Regions from separate parts of the Photobacterium sp. 53610 genome, predicted to be linked through region 2. Evidence: predicted binding sites of a transcription regulator. Region 2 holds the regulator's gene; each other region holds the start of a gene.
What was found. The regulator CRP, encoded in region 2, controls carbon source genes, mostly activating them, when cyclic AMP is high. The targets are predictions, from matches to a motif close to TGTGANNNNNNTCACA.
Positions count from the first base shown of each region.

Region 1 (4,180 bases), on a different contig from region 2:
AGCCCACTCTGCCTGATCACCGCCTGCAACTTTGGAGAAAAGATCTTTCCGCAGCATCGGATCGTTCAGCAAGTGGCTGAACAGATCAAAAATCGCCAGAGTTTCTTTGTGAAGTTCACTATCGAAGCGTTTGCGCAGGCGACGAAATTCATTACTGGCCATCTCAATGGCAATGCTCAATCGTTCCTGCTCGGCTTCCCGGTCCAGACAGGATGCCGGGCTCACCACTTCCAATCTTGGCTGGTTGTCGTCCCACCAGGCTTTTGCAACCGCAACGCCTGTGGATGCAGCGGATCCGGTCAGATGCAGGCCATCCCGTTGATCCGGCCACATCCCCTGTGCTTTTGCATGCGCCAGAATGACTGCCAGCTGTGCCGCCAGCGTCACCATGAAGGACTCTTCGCTTTCCGTGAATTCACGCTTTTCCCGCTGCTGAATCACCAGTACGCCAAGGACTTTACGCTGATGAATAATCGGTGTGCCGAAAAAGGAGCGGAAGGATTCTTCGTTGGTACCGGGGATATGCTTAAAATTGGGATGACTGCTGGCATCAGCCACGTTGACGGGTTCCGCCTGGCGGCCGACCAGACCAACCAGACCTTCATTAAAACTGAGCCCAACCTGATATGAGGGTTTGGTTAACCCTTGGGTCGCCATCAGCATATATTGCTGCCGATGCTCATCCACAATGTAGACAGAGCAACACTCCGTCTTCATTGCATCACAAATACTGACCACCAAGACATCCAACGCTTCGAGCAAGGTCGGCGCGCTGGCAACTTTCTCTACGATTTCTCTGAGCTGGGTCAGCATAAGCATTATGATCCCTTGGGTTAACCTCGCCTGTTTTTACGTTTCGATTTCCGTTCCTTACGTTCCTTAAACGGCATCGCCATCGCCGCGAATTCTTTCAGCGCCCGGCGATATACATCCCGTTTGAAGGACACAACCTGACGTACCGGATACCAGTAGCTGACCCAACGCCAGCCATCAAATTCCGGGGTGGTGCCACGCTGCATGTTCACCTTAGACTCATCGCACTCCAGACTCAGCAAAAACCACTTTTGCTTTTGCCCGATACAAACCGGTTTGGAGTCCCACCGGACCAGACGCTTCGGTAACTTGTATCTCAGCCAATGGCGGCTGGATGCCAAGATCCTGACGTCCTTTTTGGTCAGACCCACTTCCTCATACAGTTCACGGTACATGGCCTGTTCAGGAGTTTCCCCCTCATCGATACCGCCTTGCGGAAACTGCCAAGAGTGTTGTCCATATCGTCGAGCCCAAAATACCTGGCCATGGCTGTTACAGATAACTATCCCCACATTAGGGCGGTATCCATCGCCATCAATCACTGGACGACCTCAAGTAAAAATATCAATTAACAGTGATTTTTTCACAGAAATAGGCTCAGGGTAAACATTCATTGTCATCAATCACTGTTTTTTCCTACCTGGCACTCACTTTATGGATAACTTCTCACTGAACAGGAGGTTATAAACAGAGAAATGAGACCTCTCCCACATTTATTCACGCTTTCTGTGGATAGTTTTGTGTAGAAACTCTGTTATTGCTGATTTAATCAACAAAACCAAAACAAGCGGTTTCTTATTTCGGATACGAACAGAATAAATAATCACTTAAAAACCATTAACTTAAAATCAATTGTTACGTATATCTATGAGAACAGATTCAATCTTATTCAGCGGATCTTCAGCGGTGGTCAAAGATCAACCAACTTTACATTTATCCACAACTCAGGGAGGCACCTGGTGAAATAAACACCAGACCGTCGTTCAAATTCCACGCAATACCCTGTAAATCCATCCAGCTCAGAGAATATGCACTTTGTTCGAAAAATTACCTGTGGATATCTTTGGAGAAGATCTCCACCGTCGGGCTGATCTTTATCGCAAGCTCTCCCGGATCCTGATGATTGTGTTACCATACGCTGTTCTCTGATTGCCTGTACGACATACCTGCTAATGACGATGCCCCAAAATTCTCCCCCAACCTCTGAATCCGAGCTGCTGGCGCGGGCACAGGCACTTGCTGGTTACACGCTGGGAGAACTGGCCGAGCAGGCAGGACAAGTCACCCCACCGGATCTGCGTCGTGATAAAGGCTGGGTCGGCCAGCTTCTGGAATGGCATTTGGGTGCCACAGCCGGCAGTCAGCCTGTCCCCGACTTTACCGAGCTTGGTATTGAACTGAAAACGATCCCAATCAGTCACCAGGGGAAACCTCTGGAAACCACCTTTGTCTGCGTCGCCCCCCTGACAGGCCTGCATGGCGTCAGTTGGGAAAACAGTCATATCAGACTCAAACTGGCGCGGGTACTGTGGATTCCAGTCGAAGGTGAACGCGAAATTCCGCTGGCAGAACGCCATGTCGGCTCTCCTTTGCTCTGGAGCCCTTCAGCAGATGAAGAAGCTCGCCTGCGGCGCGACTGGGAAGAACTGATGGATCTGATCGTTCTGGGCAAAGTGGAACAAATCACCGCCCGGCATGGTGAAGTCCTGCAACTCCGGCCGAAAGCGGCCAACAGCAAAGCCCTGACAGAAGCCTATGGGGCCAACGGCCAGCCCATCAAAACCCTGCCACGCGGCTTTTATCTCAAAACACAATTTACTGCCGAACTGCTGGCCCGCCATTTCATGCTCTGACAGCCCGGAATTACAGGGGAATTGTCATCTCGTCCTGACAGCATTGTGGTTTGCCGTCCGGGGAAAATTCGTCATGCGGGTCGATCATTCGCAGCGTGATCGATTTCACGCCCAGCGGCCTCAAGAACTCCCTCACCTGCTCCATATTCTGAAAGTGCAGTGTATTATCGTCTTCATCTTTCAACGGCTCAAGGTGGTGCCTGTACTCGACTTCCATCAAATAATCCGCCTGACCGGCATAACTGGTCAGCACACATCTCGGCACATCTTCACCGGGCGACTTCACCCAGTGCTTGAATTGGGACAATTTCATGGCCACTCCTCAGTCAGGGAACTGATTTAACTATGTGCGAACATTGTCCGTTCAGCAAGGCGGCCGATTTGTTCCCGGCGCTCTAAGGTCAGGCTTGCATTATTGTCGCAACAAAACGACCGGTACATTTTGTGCTAACCCCCTATTTTCCTGCCGCTTTTCAGCCGCTACATCCTAGGTTATAGTCAAAGTGAATTTGCGGTCCAAGGAGGGCAAATGAAATACCATAAGATCCCCCATTCATCTCTCGAAGTCAGTCAGATTGGTCTGGGTACCATGACATTTGGTGAACAGAATACCGAAGCCGAAGCCCACAGCCAGCTCGACTTCGCTCTGGAGCGCGGTGTCAACCTGATCGATACTGCTGAAATGTATCCGGTACCGCCCAAAGCAGAAACACAGGGACTGACAGAATCCTATATTGGCAGCTGGCTGAAAAAATCCGGCAAGCGAGACAAAGTCATTCTTGCAACCAAGGTTGCGGGGCCGCGTAATGTGCCGCATATCCGAAATCAGATGGCGCTGGACTGGCGGAACATTCATGAAGCCGTTGAAAACAGCCTGGAACGACTGCAAACTGATTATATCGATCTCTATCAGTTACACTGGCCGCAGCGCGAAACAAACTGTTTTGGCAAGCTGAATTATCCTTACCCGGATGAAAATACTGGCGTCACTTTAACGGATTCACTGGAAGCACTGGCCGAACTGGTGCGTGCCGGTAAAATCCGTTATATCGGACTGTCAAATGAAACCCCGTGGGGCGTGATGTCCTTTTTACGTCTGGCAGAAAAACATGACCTGCCGCGGGTAGTCACCATCCAAAACCCATATAACTTGCTCAATCGCAGCTTTGAGGTCGGTCTTTCGGAAATCAGCCATTATGAGGGCGTGAAATTACTGGCTTATTCTCCGATGGCATTCGGAATTCTCAGTGGTAAATACCTCAATGGTCAAAAACCTGCAGGCGCCCGCTGTACGCTGTTCGAGCGCTTCGTCCGCTACTTTACCCCCCAAGGTGTTGCAGCAACGGAAGCTTATGTGAAAGTAGCGAAAAAGCATGGACTGGATCCGGCACAAATGGCGTTGGCTTTTGTGAATCAGCAACCGTTCAATGCGTCAACCCTGATTGGCGCGACGAATCTGACTCAGCTGGAGGCGAATATCGACAGTCTGTCGGTAGAACTCAATGCTGAAATTC
Region 1 covers NZ_JAXOFS010000003.1:268,022-272,201, reverse strand. Annotated here, with positions in the region: gene ptsP (phosphoenolpyruvate--protein phosphotransferase) at 1-813, opposite strand, end outside; gene rppH (RNA pyrophosphohydrolase) at 834-1,355, opposite strand; gene mutH (DNA mismatch repair endonuclease MutH) at 1,992-2,666, shown strand; gene SPK40_RS11090 (DUF6482 family protein) at 2,677-2,979, opposite strand; gene SPK40_RS11085 (NADP(H)-dependent aldo-keto reductase) at 3,196-4,180, shown strand, end outside.
Region 1: the regulator CRP is predicted to act here: its motif matches at 1,510-1,525, upstream of rppH (RNA pyrophosphohydrolase).

Region 2 (4,180 bases):
CAATTGCTGGCGTACCTTGTCCACTTTCTGCGCCAGGCTCAGCTCTTGCTCACCGTAGTCGGTGCCCTCGCGCAGGACAAAGTGTTCAATCAGGTTGGTCAGCGTTTCAGCATCGATATCTTGCCAGGGAATAATCATACAACTTACCTGATTAACCCAGATGACAACGGCTTATGCCGCGACAATCTGGTAAGAATGAGTCAGGGTCACGCCTTTGCCCAGCATCAGGCACACGGAGCAGTACTTTTCCAGTGAATCGCTGACAGCTTTGGCAACCTGAGCGTCATCGAGATGATGACCGGTGACGACAAAATGCAGATTGGCCGAGGTGAAATAACGCGGTGCCTGTTCGCGGCGCACGGAATCAATCTGTGCCTCACAGGCGGTGATCACCTGACCGGCACTTTTCAGCGCATCGACCACGTCCACCGAGCTGCAGCCTCCGGCAGCCATCAGGACCAGTTCCATCGGGCTGGGCGCTTTACTGCCGCCGTTCCCGTCCATGACCACACTGTGGCCCGAGTTAGACTGGCCGATAAAAGTCAAATCTTCGACCCATTTCACACGTGATTGCATGCGTTACTCCTTACTACAAAAACCCGGATTTTATCACTAAGTCACAACGGTGTGATCATGTGCACAGTAAAGTGTCCAAAATGTTCATTTATCCCCGCGCAATATCAAGCAATGCATGACGAAAAAAGTTAAACTCTTGGTCTGAATGTTCACATGCGCTTGCAGCCCAGCCGTTGACTGAATATGCTAGTTGGCAAACAATAGTATTGTTCTACCCAACCCCAATGCAAGGAATGACGTTGTTGGGCAACACACTGCAGAGGAAGTTAGTAATATGGTTCCAGGTAAACCGCAAACAGATCCAACTTTGGAGTGGTTCCTTTCTCACTGCCACATTCATAAGTACCCGTCGAAGAGTACACTGATCCATGCTGGCGAGAAAGCAGAGACCCTCTACTACATTGTCAAAGGTTCCGTCGCCGTTCTGATCAAGGATGAAGAAGGTAAGGAAATGATCCTGTCTTACCTCAACCAGGGCGACTTCATTGGTGAACTGGGCCTGTTTGAAGAAGGCCAGGAGCGTACTGCCTGGGTTCGTGCGAAAACACCATGTGAAGTGGCTGAGATTTCCTTTAAGAAATTCCGTCAGCTGATCCAGGTTAATCCGGATATCCTGATGCGTCTGTCCGCACAGATGGCACGCCGTCTGCAAGTCACCAGCCAGAAAGTCGGTGATCTGGCATTCCTGGACGTGACTGGCCGTATTGCCCAGACCCTGCTGAATCTGGCAAAACAACCGGATGCCATGACTCACCCGGACGGCATGCAGATCAAAATTACCCGTCAGGAAATCGGCCAGATTGTTGGCTGTTCCCGTGAAACCGTTGGCCGCATTCTGAAGATGCTGGAAGAGCAGAACCTGATTTCTGCCCACGGTAAAACCATCGTTGTGTACGGAACACGCTGATCACTCTCCGGTGATGCAGCCAATGTGAGTACAATAAAAAGCCGCAAACGCGGCTTTTTTTATTTCTGCCGGGCATACCCTGTGATTACAGCTGTTTTCTCAGGACACTTCACATTTTTTCAGTTGCCTTCCATCCCTCTGTTGCTACATTTGGCGTATCAGTACTATGTGGATGTGCAGATATGGATATCGAACGTTTTGCCCCAAATGCCCAGCACAATCAGCTTCCCCCGCGCCCTGTCGTAACCAGAGGACGTTTCCTCTCTGCCTCGGTTGAAATGACAGGTTTTCAGTCTCCCCGGCAGCTTCTGGAGCAGGAAGCCTACCTGTGTCTGACCAGCCCCCCAAGTGAATCGGATGACTGGATGCAACCGCTGGATCAACAGCACTGACAAGCCCTCTCACAGCACGAGATATGGCATTCAGACACCCCAGATAAAAAAACAGCGGCCCAGAGGCCGCTGTTTAATGACAGAGCAAAGATACCTGTCTTACATATTCGTACTTTCAAAGATCTTGTCAGCCGACGCAGCCACAAAGCCCGGGTAGAGTTCCCCGTTCTCCTGCAGATACCGCTTGGCAAACTCATAGAAACCGCCTGGAATTGAACGGATACCATCGGTAAAGCGGACTTCCACCCGATCAGCCATCGTTGATGACTGCTCCAGCAGCACTTCCGGACTACCTTTCACTTCACCACCCGATTCATTGATGGTGAAGCCGTTGTGGCGCAGCAGGCTGTTCACCTCTGCAACTTCCGCAAACTGCTCCAGCTGATTTACGCTGACGGTGAAATGGTTCGCACCATAGCCATGGGCAGCAACCCAACCCGCGTACTCACTTTCCTCGGCCAGCTTCTCATAGGTCGCGTAATCGAGATCCCATAAACGGCCGCCGTACAGGAAAGCACCATCCTTCATTGCGCCTTCAGGAATCTGCTTCACCAGCTCACGCACGGTATTTTGCAGCTCCGCCGAGCACTGTCCGACCAGCAGTTCACTGATGAAGACTTTTGGTGCAGCCGGGTTCGGATGCTCAAAGTGCTCCGCATACAGTTTCTTCTGCTCGAAGTGATACGTTCCGCACGGCTTGTAACCAATCGCAATGAATGGTGCAGCCAGCACATCCAGGCTCACACCCGGCAGATTGAACGTACGCAGGGCAATGTGATCGTTCAGCAGAGGCTCTTCCTCTGTCAGCAGATCGTGCACCTGAGCGGCCGAAGGGCAAAGACGGGTTGTGTAGTCCTGCCACAGGGCATCAAACAGTTTTTCCACTCTTTCCATGTTGCGGTTCCCTCGTCAATACGGGTTAAGCAATAGTTACAGTTGGATCCCCGGAGACAGCTGAGCAGGCAGTTCGGTTGCCTCTCCTTCCATGGATGCCATTGGATACGCACAGTAGTCCGCGGCGTAGTAAGCGCTTGGGCGCAGGTTACCGGACGCACCCGGACCACCGAACGGTGCATCACCGCTGGCACCCGTCAGCTGACGGTTGCGGTTCACAACACCGGCGCGAATATGATCGATAAAGTACTGCCACTCGCTGTCGTCAGTCGAAACCAGACCGGCAGACAGGCCATAGCGGGTGTCATTTGCCATCTCAACAGCCTGAGGCAGCTCCTGATAACGTGCCACCTGCAGCAACGGACCAAAATATTCTTCGTCCGGCAGCTCGGCGATCTTGCTCACTTCAACAATACCCGGAGTCACGATGGCACCCTGACCACGCTCAGCTTTCAGCAGCGCTTCACCACCCATGCTCAGCAGACGTTCCTGCGCAGCAATGATGTTATCGGCTGCGACCACAGAGATTTGCGGCCCCATAAACGGCTGTGGCTCAGCAAACGGACCGTCAACTTTGATGGCCTTGGTTGCCGCAATCAGTTCAGCAATCAGCGCATCCCCTTCAGCACCTTCAGGTACATACAGGCGACGGGCACAGGTACAACGCTGACCGGCACTGATAAACGCCGACTGGATGATGGTGTAAACCGTTGATTTCAGATCGCCGTAAGCTTTGGAGATCACCATCGGGTTGTTCCCGCCCATTTCCAGTGCCAGCATCTTGCCAGGCTGACCGGCAAACTGACGGTGCAGGATGTGACCGGTATTCGCACTGCCGGTAAACAGCAGGCCATCGATACCGGCAGATTGTGCCAGTGCTTCACCGGTGGCGCGTGCGCCCTGAACCAGATTGATCACACCAGCAGGCAGACCCGCCTGTTCCCACAGTTTAATGGTTTCTTCCGCTACTTTCGGCGTCAGATCAGACGGTTTGAAAACCACAGTGTTTCCGGCCAGCAGTGCAGGAACAATGTGACCGTTCGGAAGGTGTCCCGGGAAGTTGTATGGACCGAAAACAGCCATCACGCCCAGCGGACGGTGACGCAGCACCGCTTTGGTACCAGCCACGTCTTTTTCACGCTCGCCGGTCCGCTCGTTATATGCACGGACAGAAATCGCAATCTTGCCAACCATGGCACCGGCTTCCGTGCGGGTTTCCCACAGAGGTTTACCGGTCTCTTCCGAGATCGTGCGGGCAATGAGCTCGCTGTTGTCTTTGACCAGGGCAGCAAAGCGCTCAACAATGGCCTGACGCTCAGCCAGGCTGGTTTTGCGCCAGCTGGTCAGAGCCTCACGGGCGCTGGCAACAGCCTGCTCAACCTGCTCTGCGGTTGCGCTCTTGCCTTCCCAG
Region 2 covers NZ_JAXOFS010000008.1:17,925-22,104, forward strand. Annotated here, with positions in the region: gene SPK40_RS17255 (YheU family protein) at 1-138, opposite strand, end outside; gene SPK40_RS17260 (OsmC family protein) at 172-576, opposite strand; gene crp (cAMP-activated global transcriptional regulator CRP) at 851-1,483, shown strand; gene SPK40_RS17270 (hypothetical protein) at 1,666-1,875, shown strand; gene SPK40_RS17275 (DUF1338 domain-containing protein) at 1,975-2,769, opposite strand; gene astD (succinylglutamate-semialdehyde dehydrogenase) at 2,806-4,180, opposite strand, start outside.

Region 3 (4,180 bases), on a different contig from region 2:
GCCAGCAAGCTGGACGCACCAAAACGGTAGTGCGCGCTGTCGGCCCAGTCTGCACCCAGAATACGATCGGCCATGGCCAGGAACTGCGCTGCATCTTCAGCAGTTCTTACGCCACCCGCAGGCTTAAAGCCTACTTTGTCCTGCACGCCCATGTCTTTGATCACGGTCAGCATAATCTCAGCGGCTTCCGGAGTTGCATTCACAGGCACCTTACCGGTAGAAGTCTTGATGAAGTCAGCACCCGCCTTGATAGAAATTTCTGAAGCCAGACGGATCAGCGCCGGATCTTTGAGTTCACCGGTTTCAATGATCACTTTCAGCAGAATGTCGCCACACGCCGCTTTACACTGTTTCACCAGCTCAAAGCCGACTTCTTCGTTCCCTGCAATCAGAGCACGATACGGGAAAACCACGTCCACTTCATCAGCGCCATAAGCCACTGCAGCCTTGGTTTCTGCTACCGCAATCTCAATGTCATCGTTGCCGTGCGGGAAGTTGGTCACTGTGGCAATGCGGACTTCCGGCGTGCCCTGCTCGCGCAGTTGCTTTTTGGCAACCGGGATAAAACGAGGATAGATACAAATTGCCGCAGTATTGCCTACCGGGGTTTTTGCGTTCTTACACAGCTCGATCACTTTGGCATCCGTATCGTCATCGTTCAGTGTGGTCAGATCCATCAGTTTTAACGCACGCAGTGCCGCTGTTTTTAAATCGCTCATGACTTTCTCCAGTCGAAATTGCTCTACCAAGTGTTCTGCTCCGCTGTCCCAGACCCGGCTCCTTTGCCAGCCATTGTAGCCACAGAGAAACAGAAGCGGACTTGATTCCGTGAAGACTCAGGCTAACCTGATTGACATCCTTTTCACCGCGTAAGTGGGTTTCCGAACGCTTTCCGAACGGGTAATCCCCTTACCAGCCATTCAGTTCACAGCCTGATTCACAAAAAAACCATCAGACTGCTTTCATGCAGAATCCATCATTCTGCAACCTTTCGCTGTCATATTACCAAGCCATATTCAGGCGAACCATCATTCAGACGTTTCCCAGCGTGGATAATGTGTTGACCAATTCACCCGGTGGCTGACGGCTTTTCCGCAGGCTGAAATCCTGCGTCTTCACACTCAGGAAAAGAACCGTTCGATGATCCACTGATACAGCTGACCGCCCACATAGACGCCAACAATGCCCATGACGCCTGATAATACTGGCGGTGCCGGAATCGGCAGTTTCAGTGCTGAAAATAACAAACCAACGATGACACCAGCGAGTAAAGCGAATACAACTTCATTCATGGCCTGATCCAGTCCGGTGGCAGCCGCTGACACCGCGACAGCCGGAAAACACTCACAGAGTGTAGACCGCAGGCAACGAAGTGTCCTTTTTCCCGGTTGACCTCAGGAGACATGCTTTGCAAGGGTATAGCATGCGCGTCAGGGCAAGAGGAAAAAAGGCCACAAGACCGCTTTTTGCTATTTTTTACCAGAAAAGATTCAGATAGTTACTGAATTTGTTGGAAAGGCGAAAATCTGTCCGTCTGTCTGACAGACAAATAAAAACGCCACAGCAAACATACTGTGGCGTTTTTGTGCCTAATTAGATTCTGTTCGTCTTACAGTGACAGGAACAGACCTGCAATCGTTGCAGACATCAGGTTAGACAGGGTACCCGCGGCAACGGCTTTCATACCGAAGCGAGCGATGTCGTGACGACGGCTTGGAGCCAGACCGCCCAGACCACCCAGCAGGATTGCAATTGAGGACAGGTTTGCGAAACCACACAGTGCGAAGGAGATGATTGCACGTGTCTTCTCAGACATTGCAGCACCTGTTTCAGCAATCACCATGCCGCCATCAGCTACATCTTTCAGGTAAGGTGTGAAGTTCAGGTAAGCAACGAACTCGTTCACAACCAGTTTCTGACCGATGAAAGAACCGGCAACTTCAGCTTCGTTCCATGGCACACCAATCAGGAAGGCCAGTGGCTTGAAGACATAACCCAGGATCAGTTCCAGAGTCAGCTCAGGCATACCGAACCAGCCACCGATACCACCCAGCATACCGTTGATCAGCGCGATCAAACCGATGAAGGCCAGCAGCATCGCACCTACGTTCAGTGCCAGTTGCATACCGGAAGACGCACCCGCTGCAGCCGCATCAATTACGTTTGCAGGTTTGTCATCGTGGCTGTCATCGTCGCCGCCCATTTGCTCAACAGGCTTCTCAGTTTCAGGCTTGATGATTTTCGCAAACAGCAGACCACCAGGAGCCGCCATGAAGGATGCCGCGATCAGATATTCCAGAGGAACACCCATCGATGCGTAACCTGCCAGTACACCACCCGCAACAGATGCCAGACCACCACACATGACCGCAAACAGCTCAGATTGAGTCATTTTAGGTACAAACGGACGCACAACCAGTGGTGCTTCAGTCTGACCTACGAAAATGTTTGCTGTTGCAGACATAGATTCGGCACGAGAGGTACCCAGAGCTTTTTGCAGTGCGCCACCCAGAATGTTGATGACAAACTGCATCACACCCAGATAGTACAGCACGCTGATCAGCGCAGAGAAGAAAACGATAACAGGCAGTACTTTCAGTGCGAAGACGAAACCGCCGCCACCGAAGACTTCAAACATCTTGCCTGATACCAGGCCGCCGAACAGGAAAGAAATACCCTGATCACCGTAACCAATCACATTGGCAACAGCTTGCGATACACCATACAGCGCATCACGGCCTACCGGTACATACAGAACGAATGCACCAAAGAAAAATTGGATGGCAAACGCGCCCCCAACAGTACGTACGTTAATAGCTTTGCGGTTATCAGACAGCAGCACGGCTACCAGCAGCAGCACAACCATCCCAACCAGGCTCATAAACAGGCTCATGGTTTATGGCATCCCTATAGTTAAAATTTGGCGTCTCGACAATTCGGCTCACAAGGAGTCGGGCGCATTATACGCATGGCAACTATCAGCATGTAATGCACACGTCACACTTTGGTTGGCAACCGAGTGAAAGTTGAACATCAAGTGTGATGGCAATCACACTCAAGTTCCACTTGATGCACAATAAAAAGCCAAATAAACGTCAGAATCTTCAAATTTGAGAAGGCAATGCAAACAAGACTTCTGCATTTTTGTTAGTCGCCTGTGTTAACTGGGCTACTGACTCTGATCTCAGTTCCGTCAGAGCGTTCAAAACCTGCACGACTCTGTCCGGACGGTTCGGCTCTCCCTGGAAACCAGCCGGTGGCATATCCGGCGCGTCAGTTTCCAGCAACAATGCATCAAGAGGCAACTGAGCTATTGTAGTGCGAGTTTTGTTTGCTCTGCGATAGGTGATCGTACCACCGACACCAATTTTGATACCTAGATCAAGAAGTTGAGTCGCTTGCTGCAAACTGCCACTGAAAGCGTGATAAACCCCTCCCCGAACCGGCGAACAGGATTTCAGACACTTTAGCAATTCAGGGAAAGCCTTCCGGCAATGAAGAATCACGGGCAGGTTAAACTGATTGGACAGGGAAAGCTGCGCTGAAAGCCAGTCGGTTTGCTGGCGGCGGTCCGCATCCGGAATGGCGAAATCGAGCCCGCATTCGCCCACCGCAACACAACACGGGTCATTCCGGGCCTGTTCAAGCGCCTGTTCCAGCCGTGCCAGCGTCTGTGGTCCGTGCTCCTCTGCAAAGTACGGATGCATCCCCAGGGCATAAAACAGCGCCGGTGCCGTCGGCCCGCCGGTGTGACACAGATTTCTGACCTGCTGCCAGTTCTGCTCCCCGACCGACGGAATCACGATATGGCTGACACCTGCCTGCCGGGCCAAATCGAGATAGTAGCCGGAATTGTCCGCAAAGGGCGGGAAATCAAAATGGCAGTGGCTGTCAATCAGTTGCACGCGGCTCACCGTTGTCTCGGGTCTGGCTCTGAGTTTGGGCCTGGCTCTGGCAGGCTTTCAACCGGGCTGCCCGCTGCGCAGGATGACGGGCATCATCTTCATCATAGCGGACCGGCGCACAACAGCGACGGTTTTCCGGAATCAATCCCATGCGCTCACACCAGGCGTCGTACCGTGCAAGCCAGCTTCGAATGACGTTCAGCATTTGTATGGACTCAAAAAAGAAGAGAGCCTGATTATTTCAGGCTTGCCGAATGAAAGAAACGGCTCCCGCA
Region 3 covers NZ_JAXOFS010000003.1:340,592-344,771, reverse strand. Annotated here, with positions in the region: gene deoC (deoxyribose-phosphate aldolase) at 1-719, opposite strand, end outside; gene SPK40_RS11405 (XapX domain-containing protein) at 1,122-1,292, opposite strand; gene SPK40_RS11400 (NupC/NupG family nucleoside CNT transporter) at 1,610-2,893, opposite strand; gene SPK40_RS11395 (TatD family hydrolase) at 3,105-3,905, opposite strand; gene SPK40_RS11390 (hypothetical protein) at 3,892-4,110, opposite strand.
Region 3: the regulator CRP is predicted to act here: its motif matches at 3,039-3,054, upstream of SPK40_RS11400 (NupC/NupG family nucleoside CNT transporter).